One region of the Desulfonatronum zhilinae genome, then DNA from elsewhere that is predicted to be linked to it. Evidence: predicted binding sites of a transcription regulator. Region 1 holds the regulator's gene; each other region holds the start of a gene.
The links. The regulator sigma-54, encoded in region 1, starts transcription at its own class of promoters, with help from an activator protein. The targets are predictions, from matches to a motif close to CTGGCACGGNNNNTGCTT.
Positions count from the first base shown of each region.

Region 2: nifH (nitrogenase iron protein) is a predicted target of sigma-54. The motif match lies at 1,858-1,875, and genes of this name have one in related genera.
Region 3: flgB (flagellar basal body rod protein FlgB) is a predicted target of sigma-54. The motif match lies at 1,499-1,516, and genes of this name have one in related genera.
Region 4: AC559A_RS06795 (YeiH family protein) is a predicted target of sigma-54. The motif match lies at 1,403-1,420, and genes of this name have one in related genera.

Region 1 is NZ_FXUJ01000008.1:102,293-106,504, reverse strand. Features, by position in the region: gene rapZ (RNase adapter RapZ) at 1-448, opposite strand, end outside; gene AC559A_RS08530 (PTS sugar transporter subunit IIA) at 517-966, opposite strand; gene hpf (ribosome hibernation-promoting factor, HPF/YfiA family) at 970-1,515, opposite strand; gene rpoN (RNA polymerase factor sigma-54) at 1,589-3,022, opposite strand; gene lptB (LPS export ABC transporter ATP-binding protein) at 3,086-3,811, opposite strand; gene AC559A_RS08510 (LptA/OstA family protein) at 3,808-4,212, opposite strand, start outside.
Region 2 is NZ_FXUJ01000017.1:63,998-68,209, forward strand. Features, by position in the region: gene AC559A_RS13635 (P-II family nitrogen regulator) at 42-416, opposite strand; gene AC559A_RS13640 (P-II family nitrogen regulator) at 413-772, opposite strand; gene nifH (nitrogenase iron protein) at 992-1,816, opposite strand; gene AC559A_RS13650 (LeuA family protein) at 2,243-3,376, shown strand; gene AC559A_RS13655 (Rpn family recombination-promoting nuclease/putative transposase) at 3,350-4,212, opposite strand, start outside.
Region 3 is NZ_FXUJ01000002.1:97,838-102,049, reverse strand. Features, by position in the region: gene AC559A_RS02885 (IMP cyclohydrolase) at 1-572, opposite strand, end outside; gene AC559A_RS02880 (tetratricopeptide repeat protein) at 781-1,344, opposite strand; gene flgB (flagellar basal body rod protein FlgB) at 1,603-2,013, shown strand; gene flgC (flagellar basal body rod protein FlgC) at 2,013-2,450, shown strand; gene fliE (flagellar hook-basal body complex protein FliE) at 2,487-2,792, shown strand; gene fliF (flagellar basal-body MS-ring/collar protein FliF) at 2,923-4,212, shown strand, end outside.
Region 4 is NZ_FXUJ01000006.1:39,978-44,189, reverse strand. Features, by position in the region: gene AC559A_RS06800 (c-type heme family protein) at 1-1,163, opposite strand, end outside; gene AC559A_RS06795 (YeiH family protein) at 1,551-3,332, shown strand; gene AC559A_RS06790 (hypothetical protein) at 3,362-3,664, shown strand; gene AC559A_RS06785 (NF038143 family protein) at 3,791-4,212, shown strand, end outside.

The DNA.
Region 1 (4,212 bases):
CCACCACCAAGTCGGCGTGCTTGCGCAACCCCTCCAGCATGATCCGCTCACGGAAGATGGCCTGGTCCAATCCCATGCCCTGGGCTTCCAGGGGATGCGGACGGCGGGTGGTGGCGTAGCGCCGGATCAGCACGGCGTCCCGGGCCTCCAGAAAGACCAGTTTCGGACACATCCCGGCCAGGTCCATCCGCTCCACGAACTGCTCCCATTGCAGGGCGAAGTCCGGTTGGCGCACATCCAGCCCCAGGGCCACCCCGGCGTACTGGTTCAGCTTCATCTCCTCGGACAGGGTCAGCAACTGTCCGGCCAGCCCGGCCGGCAGACCGTCCACGCAGTAGTACCCCAGATCCTCGAAGACGTTCAGGACCGTACTTTTTCCGGCCCCGGACTGTCCGGTGATCATGACCAGGGAGAGTTCGCACGGTTTTCGCGGTTGGTCTGCGCTCATCGCGGTTTGCCTTTTGGGGTAGGGGCACGGCGCGCCGTGCCCCTACGGTGTGGACGAATAAAATACCATCACGCCGAACTGAGGGCGTCCCAGAAAAGCTCCTTGTCCTGGGCCGTGAGAAAGGCATGCCGAAAGGTCTCGTCCTTGAGCAGCCGGGTGATGGACGCCAGGATGCGCAGGTGCATTCCGGCGACCTGTTCCGGGGCCAGGACCATGAAAAAAATATGGCACGGTTTGCGGTCCAGGGCGTCGAAATCCACGCCTTCGGAACTGCGTCCGACCACCAGCACGATCCTGTCCAGCCCCTCCAGCTTGCCGTGGGGAATGGCCACTCCTTCGCCGATGCCCGTGCTCCCGAGACTTTCCCGGTCCTTGAGCACCCGAAAGGCCGCCTCGGCATCCAGACTCGGCACGTTTTGGGCCAGCACGGCGACCAATTCCGCCAGCACTTCCGTCTTGTTCCTGGCTTGCAAATCGGGGAGCAGCAAGTCCTTGCTCAAGAAATCCTTGAGGACCATCGACTAGATACCCGGGTCGATCAGACCGAAATCGCCGCTTTTCCGGCGGTAGATGACGTTGACGCGCTCGATGTCCGCGTTGAAGAAAACCAGGAAATCGTTGCCCAGGGCTTCCAATTGCATGGCCGCCTCGTCCACGGACATGGGCTTGGGCTCGAAATTGTCGGTTTCCGTGATGGTCTGGGCCCGCTTGCCGGTCTCGTCCTGGGTAAAGGTGATCACGTCCACCCGCGCGGACTGGCTCTTCTGACCGCGACGATGGTCCTTGTTCTTCTCTTTGGTCTTGCGCACCTGAGCCTCGAGCTTGTCCAGGACCAGGTCGATGGTGGAGTACATGTCCTCGCTTTCGGTGGTGGCGGAGAAATGCATGTCCTTGCCCGTGAGGATCACCTCGGCCATATGCCGATACTTTTCCACGGAAAGGTTGACGGCCAGTTCGCCCTGATCTTCAGGACGCAGGTAACGGTTGATTTTATTGAAACGCTCGCCGGCGTAGCCCTTGAGGTGATTGGACGGCTCGAAATTCTTGAAAGTAAAAGTTATTTCCATGCGACACCTCCGAAGTAAAACGGGTTCTGGGTTGGTTTGAGGTTGTTCGCTCCGTTGGGAGCATCCGGGATGGCTAAAAAATGGCCTTGCGCTTGGAAGACGACTCGATGTTCAACGCCATGCGGTACTTGGCCACGGTACGGCGGGCGATGTTCACGCCCAGGGACTTTTTCAAAAGTTGCGAGATCAGTTCGTCGCTGAGCGGACGCTTGGGGTCCTCTTCGGAAATCAGCTTCTTGATCTCCGCCTTGACGCTTTCCGAGCCGGCCTCCGACCCGTCGTCCATACCCAGGGCGCTGTTGAAGAAAAATTTCAGTTCATACGTTCCATGGGGCGTGCTCATGTATTTGCTGGTCGTGATCCGGCTGACCGTGGACTCGTGCATGTTGATGTCCAGGGCCACATCCTTGAGGATCATCGGCTTCAGATGCGTCACCCCATGGCGAAAAAAATCAATCTGGAACCGGACGATGCTTTCGGCGACCTTGTGCAGGGTCCGCTGGCGCTGGTACAGGCTTTTCATCAACCAGTGAGCGGATCGGACCTTTTCCTGAATGTAGTCCCTGGTCCCCTTGTCGTGAACGGACAGCTCCTTGGCGTAGGCCTCATTGACCATCAAACCCGGTATCTCGTCCTCGTTCAGAACCACGATGAAATCGCCGCCGTGCTGGAGGATGTAAACGTCCGGGCTGGTGAACTGAGGATCATCGGAGCCGAAGCTCTTGCCGGGCATGGGGTCCAGGCGCTGGATGCAGTCCAGGTAGTGTTTGATTTCCTCCATGGAGAGCTTGAACTTCTTGGCCAACGGCTTGTAGCGACGTTTTTCCAGCTCCTCCAGATGATCCTTGACCAGGGAGACCAGAATCGGGTCGTCCAGCCCCAGTTCGTCCATCTGGACCAGCAGGCACTCCCGCAGGTTCCTAGCGCAGACCCCCACGGGGTCCAGGCGTTGCATGATCCGCAGGATCCGCTCCGCCTCCTCCGTCTCGCAGCCGGCCATGGCGGCGATGTCCTCAATGGATTCGCAAAGATACCCCACGGCATCCAGGTTGCCAAGGATCACCTCGCTGACGGCCAATTCCCGCTCCGACAAGGCCGAAAGCCGCAACTGCCAGGAAAGATGGCCGATCAGCGTGGACTTGCCGGCCAGCCGGGCCTCGAAACTCATGCCCTCTTCCGGGACTTCCCAGTCCCGGCCCTGGATCTGTCGACTGATGCTGGAAAATTCTCCCAGGTAGTCCTGCCACTCCGAATCGTGAAGCTGCCGGGGCTCCTCGACGTTGACGGACTGGAACCGATCCTCGGCAGGGTCTTTTATCGGGGTCTCCACCGTCTCATCGATGCCTTCCGGCGCGATCTCCAATACGGGATTCTCCAGCAATTCCTGCTGGATGCTTTCCACCAGCTCCAGCCTGGAAAGCTGAAGCAGCTTGATGGCTTGTTGCAGTTGGGGGGTCATCACCAACTGCTGCGTCAACTTCAGTTGCTGGCGCAGTTCAAGAGCCATGTCGCGTTTTCGCCTCCATGACCGGGCTGACCGGTTGGAACGCCAATCCCGATTGTTGATCAATCATAAGCAAAAGTCCTCACCGAGGTAAACTTTCCGAGCGATGGAATCGGCCACGATGGCTTCCGGAGACCCTTCAAAAATGGCCCGTCCTTCGAAGACGATGGATGCTCTGTCGCAAATCTTCAGCGTTTCGCGGACGTTGTGATCCGAAATCAACACACCGATCCCCCGCTCCTTGAGGGACATCACGATCTCCTGGATGTCGTCCACGGCCAGGGGGTCGATACCCGCGAAGGGTTCGTCCAGCAACATGAATTTCGGATTCCGGATCAGGGCCCGGGCGATTTCCAGACGGCGGCGCTCCCCGCCGGAGAGAAACATGGCCTTCTGGTCGGCCAGTTTGGAGATGCCCAGTTCCTCCAGCAGGGCCTCGGCCTTTCTGCGCTGCATGGCCGGGGTGAAGTCCGTGTACTCCAGGATGATCCGCAAATTCTGCATCACGGTCAGCTTTTTGAAGACCGAACTCTCCTGGGGCAGGTAGCTCAGCCCCAGCCGGGCCCGCTCATGCAGCGGCCAAGTGGTGATCCGCTTTCCGTCCAGGTCCACCACCCCGCTGGTGGGCTTGATCACCCCGACCAGCATGTAGAACGTGGTGGTTTTCCCGGCTCCGTTGGGACCTAAAAGGCCGACGATCTCCCCCTGCTCGACCCGGATGGAAATATCCCGGACCACCTCTTTCTGGCCGAAGCTTTTGCGCAGACTCTTGCCGGAGAGAAGGGCCTTCACCGCGCCCCCTGTTCCCGAGGCAAAAGAAACATTCCTTCCACTCGACGATCGGTGCGTCCCTGCACATCCACCTCTCTTTCTTCAACATTGAGCGTGATCACGTTGCCTTCCAACCGGGTCCCGCCTTCTTCCACCCGGGCGTTGCCTTCCAGACGCAGGACGCTCTGGTCCACCCAATAGGTGGCCATGTCGCCGTGGCCGACACGGTCCTCGTGCTTCAGAAAGACCTGGCCAAAAGCGATCATTTGTTCAATGTCCACTTGAGCTTCCATGTCCTGTTCCGGAGCCATGCCCTCGGGTCGAGCCTCCCGGGGAAGGGTTCGCAAAAGCACTACCAGCCGCTCCGAACGGAGCTGAAAATTCGGCCTGTCCACCCGCACGTCCCCCATGAACTCGATCTG
Region 2 (4,212 bases), on a different contig from region 1:
GTTTTTGAACGAACAGCAAGATAATTTTTTTCAACACTCAGTTAGTCGATTGACTTGTTCCCTTTCTCCCCGGTGCGCACCCGGACGGAGTCAAAGACCGGACTGACGAAAATCTTCCCGTCGCCGGGCTTGCCGGTCCTGTTCACCTCCATGATCGTCCCGACCACGTCTTCCACCTGATCATCGGTAACGATGACCGAGAAAACGCGCTTGGGATACAATCGTCCCTTTTCCCCCAGCAGCTCGGCAGCCTCTTCATAACCCTTCTCCGCGCCCTTGAGCAGCTCGGAGTTAATCAACCCCTTGCCCCGGCCCTGGGCCTCCAGGGCGAAGAACGCGGGCACGCCGGCTTCAGCCAGGGCTTCCTTGGTCTTGTTGACCATGTTCATCCGGATGACGGCGGTGATCTCCTTCATACCCCGACCCCCTTCAGATCCGCGCCCTCGGTTTCCTTGACTCCGGAGCTGATGGTGTACATCTCCTCCACCGGGCTGAGGAAGATCTTCCCATCGCCGAACGCGCCCTTTTCACCGGTCCGGGCTGCTTCCATGATCGTCTTGACCACGAAGTCCTTGTCTTTCTCGCCGACCACGCTCATCAGCAGGACTTTGGGAATCTCGTCGTAGGTGATCTCCCCGATCTTGATGCCGCGCTGCTTGCCGCGCCCGGCCACGGAAAACTTGGTCACCGCCGGATAACCGGCATCCATCAACGCCTTCAAAACCGCATCCACCCTCTCAGGCCGGACAATCGCTCGAACCATGATCAACATATCGCTTCTCCCTTATTGTTGGTTGAAATGTGGGCAACTCTACAGCAGATTCTGTTTGGCCTCATTCCGATGCTGGATTCCCGCCTTCGCGGGAATGATTTGTTTTTTCGATGCCGTCTCCGAATCAGTCATACCCGCGAAGGCGGGTATCCAGTCCGGTTTTTCACGGATGAGCTGCGTAGATACATATCTGGAATACTTACAACAAAGACCAGGGACCTAGTTGGCGATGCCGTAGTCGATGAGCAACTTTTCCAGTTCGTCGATTTCCATGGGCTTGGGCACGATGAACATGTCGTTGCCGTCGATCTTCCTGGCCAGGGTGCGGTATTCATCGGCCTGGGGATGCTTGGGATCAAAGTCGATGACAGTTTTACGGTTGATCTCCGCGCGCTGGACCATGTTGTCCCGAGGTACGAAATGGATCATCTGCGTTCCCAGACGTTTGGCCAGCTCCACGATCATCTCCCGCTCGTTGTCCACATTGCGGCTGTTGCAGATCAGCCCGCCCAGGCGCACCCCGCCGGCCTCGGCGAATTTCACGATGCCCTTGCAGATGTTGTTGGCCGCGTACATGGCCATCATTTCCCCGGAGACAACGATGTAGATTTCCTGAGCCTTGCCTTCGCGAATGGGCATGGCGAATCCGCCGCAGACCACGTCGCCCAGAACGTCGTAAAAGACGTAGTCCAGGTTCTTGTCTTCCTTGTAGGCCCCGAGCTGTTCCAGCAGATTGATGCTGGTGATGATCCCCCGGCCCGCACAGCCCACGCCCGGCTCCGGCCCCCCGGATTCGGTGCAGACCGTCCCGCCGAATCCGGCCAGGAGGACATCGTCCAGTTCCACGTCCTCGCCCTCTTCGCGCAGAGTGTCCAAAACCGTGCGCTGATGCAGTCCGTGCAGCAGCAACCGGGTGGAGTCCGCCTTGGGGTCGCAGCCCACGATCATCACCTTGCGGCCCATCTCGCCCAGCGCGGCCACCGTGTTCTGCGTCGTGGTGGATTTTCCGATCCCGCCCTTTCCATAAATAGCAACCTTGCGCATACGTTCCTCCCGGAGATTGAGTGTTGAGAATGGAAGGCTTAGGGCAAGGAGCATGCCAGGGGTGGGAGTGAAGCCATCTTGGAAAAATAAAACAAATAATTTTAAGTTATTGCCGGAACATTTCGCCGAAGCGACTGCAAGTTGCCGCTCATGCGGACGCGACAAAGGTGAACGACATTTTTGTCGGAAACTACGGTTTTGCAGGGGGTCGGGGGTCGTGTAGGGCACGGCGCGCCGTGCCCCTGCACGATGGGGGGAATACCGTAGGTGATGGCCGGAGCACGGAATATCGTAGGGGCACGGCGCGCCGTGCCCCTACGGTGTGGCGATGAAACGCAGATCAACGCTCCCTGGCACTGATCGTGCTTGTTCCAGTCGTAGGGCGTGATCACTGCATTGCCCCTGAAACCACGACAAGGACCCCATATGCTTATCGACAGTACCTTACGCGAAGGCGCGCAGATGTTCGGCGTCTATTTCTCGGACGCCCAACGCCGGGACATTCTCTCCGGTTTGATTCGGGCCGGTGTGGACGAGGTGGAGATCGGCTGGGCCGGGCAGGACGGGCTGGAGGATCTGCTCCGGCACGGAAGAAAGGAAGATCCGTCGGAACGGACCAGGCTGACGGTCTGGTCGCCGTTGCGAATGCTGGACCTGGATCGCCTGGCCGCCATGGGCGTCAGGCGCATCCAATTCGGCGTCCCGGTTTCGGACGCCCACATAGAGCACCGTCTTGGCATGGATCGGGCAGGACTATTGCTTCGGCTTCAAAACATCTTGCGCCGAGCAGCGGAACTGGAGATGGCGTTTGTCGGGGTCGGGCTGGAGGACGTATCCCGGGCGGACCGGGATTTCGCTTTGCAGGTCGTTCGGGTGGTCGAGGAATGCGGAGGCAGGCGGATTCGCCTTTCAGACACCGTGGGCCTGCTCACGCCGCTGGAAACCGCTGAACTGGTGCGCTGGTTCGCGGACCGGACCGATCTGGCCATTGGATTTCACGGCCACGACGACTTCGGCATGGCCACGGCCAACGCCATCACGGCCCTGGCCTCAGGGGCCGAAAGCGTGGACGTGTCCGTGCTGGGAATCGGGGAACGGGCCGGGATCGCGGCCCTGGAAGAGGTCGCCGGCCACCTGAACTTCAGGCGAGGGGCTGACTACGATTTGAAGCAGTGCGTTTGTCTGGCTCGAATGGTTGCCGAAGCGGCCGGAGTACCCATGGTCCGGAACAAGGCCATGATTGGCGAAGACGTTTTTGCCTGCGAAACTGGCCTGCACCTGCAAGCCTTGGCCAAAGATCCCAGCCTGTTCGAACCCTTTGCCCCGGAAAAAATCGGTGCGAACAGAAAACTGGGCCTGGGCGGCAAAACCGGAAAAACAGCTGTCCGCCAAGCCGCCCATCGTCAAGGCATCACCGTACCCGGCCACGGAATCGAAAGCCTGACCCACCGCGTCCGCCTTCTTTCTCAGGCTTTGGCCCGGCCGCTGGTTGAGGAAGAATTTCAGACTCTCCTTGCGCTGGATGCAAAAGCCTCATCGTGCCTCTTGACCTGTTCCTGAAACATCCACCGGGTGAAACAGTTGCGGCGGCAGATCAACCGGTTCGTTGTTCCAGATTCTGTTCACCGATGAAATATCCAAGCCTGTAAGTTCCGCGATTATTTCATCGGAAAGATTTCTTTTTTTGGCATTGAGAACAAGGGTGCGCAGGGTCGAGTAACTGCCTTTCTCCATCCCCTTCTCCATCCCGAAACGCTCAATACTCGTCATGTACGGCATTTTCTTATCCTCCTCGAATTTACTGTATTCCATCCAGAATTCTTTTTCCACCCCATCCGGCAGGCGGATCATCCAGTCGATGATGCGGAAGAGTTCCAGGATCGTGTCTTTGACGTAGCCCCGTTCGTACATCAAGCGAACCAGGTGCATCTTCCAGGCCCGGAGTTCATTCGCGGTTTTGCTGGTCTTCGCCTTGATCTGGGCCATGATAACCAGGGAGAAGACGTTATCGCTTTGCTCCAGTTCTTCCCAACGCTCCATCCAGTCCAAAAGTTTGATCACTGGAAATTCGAATTCCACCTTGCAACCCCAGCGATGTCGGCGATAGGTCGACGGCCGGAAACACGGGGACGTATCCGCCAGGACACCCAAGCTGACCACGTCCACCTTGTATTTGTCAAAGATGCGGTAGTTGTAGACGAACATGCGCAGAGAAAAATCCTGGTCCGATTCACCTTGGACCTCCACATGGATCAGGACAAAAATCCGCTGCTTGTCTTTTGTCCTGACCCGGACCAGCTTGTCCGCGTAACGTCGGCCAAGACTTGAGTCCTGGGTGATCTGTTGCAATTCTTTGTCCAGGAATTCAGGAGGATGCGTCCAGTCGATCTCTTGTT
Region 3 (4,212 bases), on a different contig from region 1:
GCGATCATCGCGTCATAGGCGGAGGTCAGACGAAAGGTCTTGGCCGCGGTTTCACGGCGCAGGGCCAGGCTGACATGATAGTGCTGGGAGCCCAGTTCGGCCATGATCCTGGGATAGTCGTCAGGGCCGGGAACCACCAGCACGCTGTGAAAGTTTTTCGCTGCGGCGCGGAGCATGGTCGGACCGCCGATGTCGATCTGTTCGACGCAGGCCCTCAGGGCCAGATTTTTCGCCAAAGCTTTGGCGAAATCGTACAAGTTGACGCAGATCAGGTCCAAGGGCAGCAGGTTGCGTTGGGTCAGGGTCCGAAGGTGTTCGGGATTGTCCTTGTCCGCCAGCAACGGGCCATGGATGTGCGGGTGCAGGGTCTTCACCCGCCCGTCGAGGATTTCGGGGAACCCGGTGACCTCACTGACGGCACGGACCGGAAGTCCGGCGTCCAGGAGCGTCTTGCGCGTCCCTCCGGTGGAAATGAGCCGGACCCCGCCCTGGTGCAGAAACGTCGCGAACTCCGCCAAGCCGGTTTTGTCCGTGACGCTGAGCAGGGCCTGTCTGATGGGCAATAATTGCATACCGTCCTCCCTGGCTTCGGACATGCCACAAGCCCGAAATCTTGGCAAGACGGCGCCTTGGCCCTGTATATGGGGAAATCCTTTCCTCTGGACGATCCGTCCGGACCGGGACTGAAGCCCGACCCGGACGATTTCGGTCACGACAGAGGAGAAATCACGGGATGCGCAGTGGTCTTTGGCAAAGGGAGTTTTTCAACGTCACTGGTTGCTACTGGGCCAGTTCCATCAGGAGTTCTTTCGCCGGATCATAGGAGGGATCGCTCTCCAGGGCCCGTTCAAGTTGTTCGCGAGCCTTACCCACCTGACCAAGCTTGACCAGGATGCCTGCCAACGTGAACCGGATTTCGGCCTTGTCCGGATTGAGTTCCAGGAAGTTCTCCAAAGGGACGAGGATCGCGTCCAGACGGTTCAGGCCGTGGCCGGCCTGGACGAGACCGTAGAGGGCCACCAGATTTTCCGGATTGTGTTCCAGGGCTTGGGAGAAGTGGGTAAAGGCGCTGTCCAGAGCGCCGGTTTCCATTTCCACCAGGGCCATTCCGGCCAGGGACTTGTCGTTGGCTTCGATTTCCGAGGCTCGACGATACAGGCTGAGGGCGTTTTCCAGGTGCCCGCGCTGCACCGCCACCGTGGCCAGGCCCAAGTAGGGATCCGGATGGGTTCCGTTGGAGTTGGCGGCCTTTTCATAATATTGCTCGGCCTTGTCCAGTTCACCCATGAACAAATAGCATTCCCCAAGTTCCTTGTTGATTTCGTAGTCGAGATGGCTGGTCATGATGGTCTCTCCTCTGAGTTGTTTGATCCGTATTGACGTCTGTTCGACTGACGTCCGACCTTGTTGCGGAAGCTTTGCATCCTTCATGCCAATAATTCGCTGCAATCCTTGCCGCGCTTGGTCGGCCCGCCTTCATCCGATCCTCTGTGTATCGTTGGAACGGGAGTTGCTAATATCCATGGCAATCAACCGCGCCCATCGGGCTTGTTTTCGGGCTGATAATTACAAACACCCCGAAAATACAGGAGGAATGAAATCATGAAAAGCCTGTTCAGTTCACATATCCATCTTCAAGCCAAGGTTCTGGACATGCGTCTGGAACGTCAAAATGTCGTCGCGGGAAATCTGGCGAACATCAAGACCCCCGGCTACAAGGCCCGGAGCCTGGAGTTCGAGGAGGACCTGCAGCGGGCCTTGGGATTGGACGCCCGGGGAAAGATGACCCGAACCAACGCTGAGCACATGCCGGCAAAATTCGACGCCAAGAGATTTTCCGCAGACTTCATCAAGGACCTCAAGCCACGGGTGGTGCAGGGCGAGGACGCCGTGGACCTGGACAAGGAAATGACCACCATGGCCAAGAACACCTTGCTTTACAACACGCTGATCACCACGCTGCAGAGGAATTTCGAAGGACTGAAAACCGTCATTTCCGAGGGAGGCAAATAATGGACTTCATGACCGCCCTGGAGATCGGAGCGTCGGGTCTGAGCGCCGAGCGGACGCACCTGAACATCATCTCCATGAACCTGGCCAACGTGAATACGACGCGGACTCCTGAAGGCGGACCGTATCGTCGCAAAAGCGTCGTCTTTCAATCCACGCCCCTGGATTCTCCCTTTACCAAGGCCATGCGTTCCGAGTTGGAGCGGGAAGTCAAGGGCGTGAAGGTTTCCGGCGTGGTCACGGACCAGCGGCCCTTCAAACGGGTTTACGACCCCGGACATCCGGACGCGGATGGGCAGGGCTACGTCAGCTTGCCGGACATCAACGTGGTCGAAGAGATGGCCAACATGATGACCGCTCTGCGCACCTACGAAGCCAACGCGGCCACGATCTCCTCGGCCAAGACCATGTTCAACAAGGCCCTGGAGTTGGGCCGATAACCTTCTTTTCGCTGACGCGAATTCACGGAGGACGTTATGTCCATATCCCCCATTGCCTTGAAGGCCTACAACCAAGCATCGCAAATGGCGCGGCCCGAGACCATCAAGCCGCATGAAGAGGTCCGCTCGTTCACCGATACGTTGAAGGGTTCGCTGGCCGAGGTGAACAACCTCCGTCATGAGTCCATCGGGATGATCGAATCCTTTGCCTCCGGCTCGAATCAGAACGTGCACGAGTTGATGATCTCCATGCAGAAAGCCAGCTTGTCCATGAGCATGACCTCCGCCGTGCGCAACAAGATCATGGAAGCCTATAAGGAAGTGCTGCGGATGCCTTTCTAATGTTTGAGGGTTCAGCGTTTACGGTTCATGGTTGGGGCAAGCGGCTCCGACCTTTGATCCATGCTCATTCCCTTCCAACCTCTTCCCGAGAATCTTCAGCCAACCTTCAACAATCACGTCGGAGCCAGCCATGCCTCCTTTTCTGGAAAATCTGAAAGCCAAGGCCCTGCAAATCTGGAGCGATTCCAGCGCCTCTCAGCGCATCATGGTCGGCGGTTTGGCGGCGACCCTGGTTTTGGTCTTTTTCCTGCTCATGTACTGGATCGGTCGCCCGGATTACGCGGTTTTGTACGACCGCCTGACTCCCGAGGACGCCAGTCGGGTGAGCACCATCCTGCAGACCGGCAAGGAACCGTACCGGCTGGCGGACAACGGGCAGACCATTCTGGTCCCGGCGGATCGGGTTCATGAACTGCGGTTGCGTGTCGCCGGGGAGGGAGCGCTGCGCGGTCCGGGGTTGGGGTTCGAGTTGTTCGACGACGTCAAACTCGGCCAGACCGACTTCATCCAACGCATCAACTACCAGCGGGCCCTGCAAGGCGAGCTGTCCAGAACGATTTCCGAATTTCCGGAGGTGGAAAGCACCCGGATTCATTTGGTCATTCCGCATCGCAGCCTGTTCATCGAAGAGCAGAGTCCGCCGTCCGCGGCCGTGATTCTGACTATGAAACAGGGCTCCAGGCTGGACAACCGCCAGGTCCAGAGCGTGGTCAACCTGGTTACATCCTCGGTGGAAGGATTGACTCAGGATCACATCACCGTGTCCGACACCACCGGGCAGGTCCTGTACCAGCCCAAGAGTTCGGACACTTTGGAAGGCATGACCAACACTCAGTTGGAGTACAAGCTGCAACTGGAACAGAACCTGGAACGGCGCATCAGCCAAATGTTGATTCCGCTGTTCGGCCACGACCAAGTCATCGCCAAGGTGAACACGGAACTGGATTTCAGTCGACGGACCATCGTCAGGGAACTGTTCGACCCGGACAGCGCCGTGGTCCGCAGCGAACAGAAAAGTGACGAAACCAGCATCGGACAGTCCAACCTGGAAGCCGGGGTTCCCGAACCACAGTTTCAGGGGGACGGCTTCGCCGGCCAGGGTACCTATCAGGAAAGCGCTCGTTCCCAGTCCACGACCAATTTTGAAATCAACCGCGAAGAACAGCAGATCGTCATGCCTCTGGGCGAGTTGCAGCGATTGAGCGTGGCGGTTATCGTCGATGGAACATACGAGCCGGTGACCGAGGGCCAAGGACATGTCTTCGTGCCGCGCAGCGCCCAGGAACTGCAACGGATCGAACAGCTGGTCCGCAACGCCATCGGCTTTGATGGGGCCCGGGGCGACAGCGTGGAGGTCTCCAGTATTTCCTTCGGCGCTCCGGAAATGATCCCGCCGCCGAGCCTGGCGGACGTCATTCTG
Region 4 (4,212 bases), on a different contig from region 1:
CCGGAGCCCTGGGCCGGGAAGACCTGGAGCGTGCGTTGCTGGACCTGGGGCAGGATTTCGGACAGCGAGACCGCCGCCGTGGTCAGTTCGGCCAGGGCGTTAAGGGTCTGCAACTCCTGTTTTCTGGCCCGAACCTTCTCTTGCAGCAGCTGTTCGGACTGTTGCAAGGCCTCGGTCCTACGGGCCACTTTTCCTTCCAGGTCCTGGGCGTAGTTCTTCAACTCCTGTTTGGTACGGCGCAGATGATCGGACATGCTTACCGCGGCTTCGGTCAGCTCCTGGATTTCGTCCCGTGGATCCATGGGGTTTGGGCTGGGCAGATATTCGCGCAGGCTTTTTTCTTCGGCTTCCTCCCGGAAAATATTCAGCACTCCGTGCAGGTTGTTGACCACGGCCCGGTTGAAGATGAAGGCCATGAGCAGAAAGAAGAGGGTTGCCCCCAGAAACAGGGAGAAAAAGACCGAGGCCGCCTGATCCCGGATCTCGGCTAGGGCCTTGTGCACCGGAATGCCCACGGCCATCACTCCGGCCAGATCGCCGGGCTGGTTCCAGAATCCGCGTTCCGTGCCGTACATGTCCAGCATGTCCCGCGGGGCGTGGACCGGATCGCCATGACAGCTCATGCAGGATTCCTCGAAGTAGACGGGCTTGAAGCGCATGAACTGTTTTTCGTCCTCGACGTTCAGCGTGCCCTGCCAGTTTTGGAGTTCCGGATTGAGCTGAAACAGATTGATCATGGAGAGTTCCAGACTGTTGGCCTCGGACCTGGGATTGCGGGCGTTGCGGGCCACTCGCCGGTATTCGTAGTGGGGCAGAACCTGATTGAAATTGTCCATCACGGCCCGTCCGACGTAGGAGGTGGACATGGCCTGGACCATGAAGAACTCCTCACCGAATTCCTCGGACATTCGCGGCCGCAGTTCGTCACGAACGTACTTGCGGCTGGCCTCCACCGCGGCCATGACCATCATGGTCTTTTCGTAGGCGTGTTTTTCCATCTGCGCCGTTTCGCGCAGATAGATCAGGTAGGCTCCGGCGAAGCAGACCAGGAGCAGACTCAAACCCGTGGCCACCAGGAACCTGGATCTGAATCCCAAGGATTTGTGGAAGAGATGGCTTTTGCCTGACTGGCTGGTTTCATCGGCGGGGCTTTTGGGAGGCATGGCGGACCTCGAACAGGATTCAGGATTCAGGATTCAGAAGTCAGGAGTTGAAAGGAGCAGTGGTGCGGAGCATATGTCACACATGGTCGTATTGCAAACTTTAGTTGTCAATGTGGTGCTAATAGATGTTTCTGGTGAAAGGGCGATGATCAAAAGGCACTTATGGAAATGGTTTGAGTGCAGTTCTTAATGCTTTGATATGAAATATTAATTTTTTATTTTCTGGCAATGTGGATCGCTTGGCTCGGAGTTTGCTTTGCTTGAGAAAAGATTCACTCGTCACGGTTACGCGGTTCATGTCAAGGCGGTTTGCAGAGGGCTTTCCGGTATGGCGTGAGAGGACCGCGTTGATGGTACCAACCCGCAACATTTAAGGAGGTTTTTCACATGGCGGAAAATCAAACGGACAATGTGGTTACTGAAACCAAAATCCCCATGATCACCCAGATGCACACCACCGAGGACTGGTGGGCCATCTGGCTGGGTGGGTTGATTCTCATCCTGGCGGTACTTGCGGCCATGGCGGCCAAGCCGGACGTTGCCAGCATGGCTGAATTTCGGGCAACCATGGAACGTGAGTCGGAAATGGCCGGATTCCGGACAATTGCCTATACAGAGGCCGAGGCCAAATTGAACTCCGTTAGAGCCCGCGATCACGGTTTTCTGAAGACCATCAACAGTTATCTTGCCAAGCCAGGTCGGTGGAGTAGCAATCCTCTGGACTCCCTGTACCGCAGCGAGGCCGCGGCGGCTGAAATCCGCGCAGCCAACGCCGAGCGCCTGCAGCGGGCCACCGATCGTCTAAACGAAGCCCGGGCCAATGCCCAGGCTGCTGAGGATCTGGCCAGGGAAGCGAATTTTCAGAACACCCAGCTGAACCAGGAAGCCCGCGCCCTACTGGGTGAGTGGCGCGCAGCCCGGAGCAGCCACTCCAGCGCTCGTAGCGCGGCCAATACCCAGCCCTTCAACCGGATTCCCACATTGTTGGGGCTGATGGTCATAACGGCCTTGATTTTTGCCATTGGCGGCAAGTTCATGGGCTATAATCTAGGGCAGTATTTTGCCGGCTTCCCCATTGTTTTCGGGCTGGCGGTTCTTTCCTACGTCATTGCCGGGCAGGAAACCATCAGAGCCTACGGATTCTCCTACGTCTTGTGGGGTATCGCGCTGGGCATGCTCATCTCCAACACCATTGGAACGCCCAAGTTTCTCAAGACAGCGGCCCAAACCGAATACTTCATCAAGACCGGTCTGGTCCTTCTGGGCGCCAGCATCCTGATCAACCTGATCCTGATGGTCGGTCTGCCCGGTATCTTCGTCACCTGGGTGGTCACGCCCATCGTGCTCATCGGTACCTACTGGTTCGGTCAGAATGTGATCAAGGTGGAATCCAAGCAGTTGAACATCACGGTTTCCTCGGACATGAGCGTTTCCGGCGTGTCCGCGGCCATCGCCGCCGCCGCCGCCTCCCGGGCCAAGAAGGAAGAATTGACCCTGGCCATCGGCATGTCCATGATCTTCGTGGTGGTCATGATCTTCGCCCTGCCGACCTTTGCCAACTGGGTGGGCATGCATCCGGTCTGGGCCGGCGCCTGGTTGGGCGGCACGGTTGACAACACCGGTTCCGTGGTTGCCGCTGGTGAATTGATCGGTCCGGAAGCCATGTACGTGGCCGCGACCATCAAGATGATCCAGAACGTGATGATCGGCGTGATGGCCTTTGGCGTGGCCGCCTACTGGTGCCTGAAGGTTGAGCCTGAACGCGCCTGCGCCGCCGGATCCACCCCCATGAAGTTCACCGCCGCCGGGGCCCTGTCCGAAATCTGGTACCGGTTCCCCAAGTTCATTCTGGGTTTCATCGGCGCGTCCATCATTTTCTCCGCCTTGGGCGCGAGCATGGGGGAAGACTGGCAGCAGGCCATGATTCGTAGTGGAGCCCTGGCCTGGGCCAATGGCTTCCGTGACTGGTTCTTCGCCATCGCCTTCGTGAGCATCGGCTTGAGCATCAGCTACAAGGAACTCAAGGAGCCCCTGAAGGGCGGCAAGGCACTGATCCTGTACGTTTGCGGTCAGAGCTTCAACCTCCTGCTTACCGCCTTCGTGGCCTACATCATGTTCATGGTCCTGTTCCGCGACGTCACCGACCGGCTGATGTCCATGGGCCTGTAATCGCCTGATTCTGCATGGAGCAGGGAAAATTGTCCTCCAACAACCAACAGGCCGGGGACGGGAAACCGTCCCCGGCTTCCCCTTTGCGACGCGAAGACCACAGTCGATGGCGCGGTCTGGCGCGCTTGGCCTTGGGTATCGCCTTGATCGTCGGCTTTGTCGTCATCCTGGCCAACCTGGAGCGAGTCACGGGGAAAAGTCGGACCATCGAGGCGTTGCGCGAGCGGGATATCTACGTCGGAGCTTGGTACTGGGACAGTATCCAAGAGGTCTCCGAGGCCATGAGTTTCATGCGTGGGGCCTTGGGCAGAGGCGAGAAAAAGGACGATTGACGCCGGGTCAGCTTCTGTTTCGCAATCCACCTCGCCACGTCTTCCCGAGCGAACAAAATCCGCTTACAGAACTGCTTACAGACCACGGCAATCTTTTCGATCCCCTCCAAATGGAGCGTTTATTCCGTGCCCATTGATCCCGAATCCAAACTTCTCAAGGTCCAACTCAAGGCTATCCTGGCCGAGGAACGGGAGTTCGCCTCCAGGGTGGTCTATTTCCGCCGCGCCGATACCCAGCCGCCGTGGTGGTACAACTTCATCCCATTTAAATTTCTGGTCGAATATTTCGTTCGTAAAAAAGAAACAACGCAGTTCAGCCAAAAGCATTTGCGCTTCAAGGAAACGGCCTTGCGGGCGGCGGAGGAAGTCGTCCGGTCCGGGAACACGGAGCGCCCTCGGCAGGAAATGAAGGGGGAACTGCGGGAGTTCTGGATGCGCGAGCAGAAGCTGGAGTCCCGGGAGGTCTATGAAAACCTGTCCGCCATGATGGACCTGCTCATGGATCACTATCTGCGACTGCTGCAAACCAGGGAGCGGGAATACCTGCT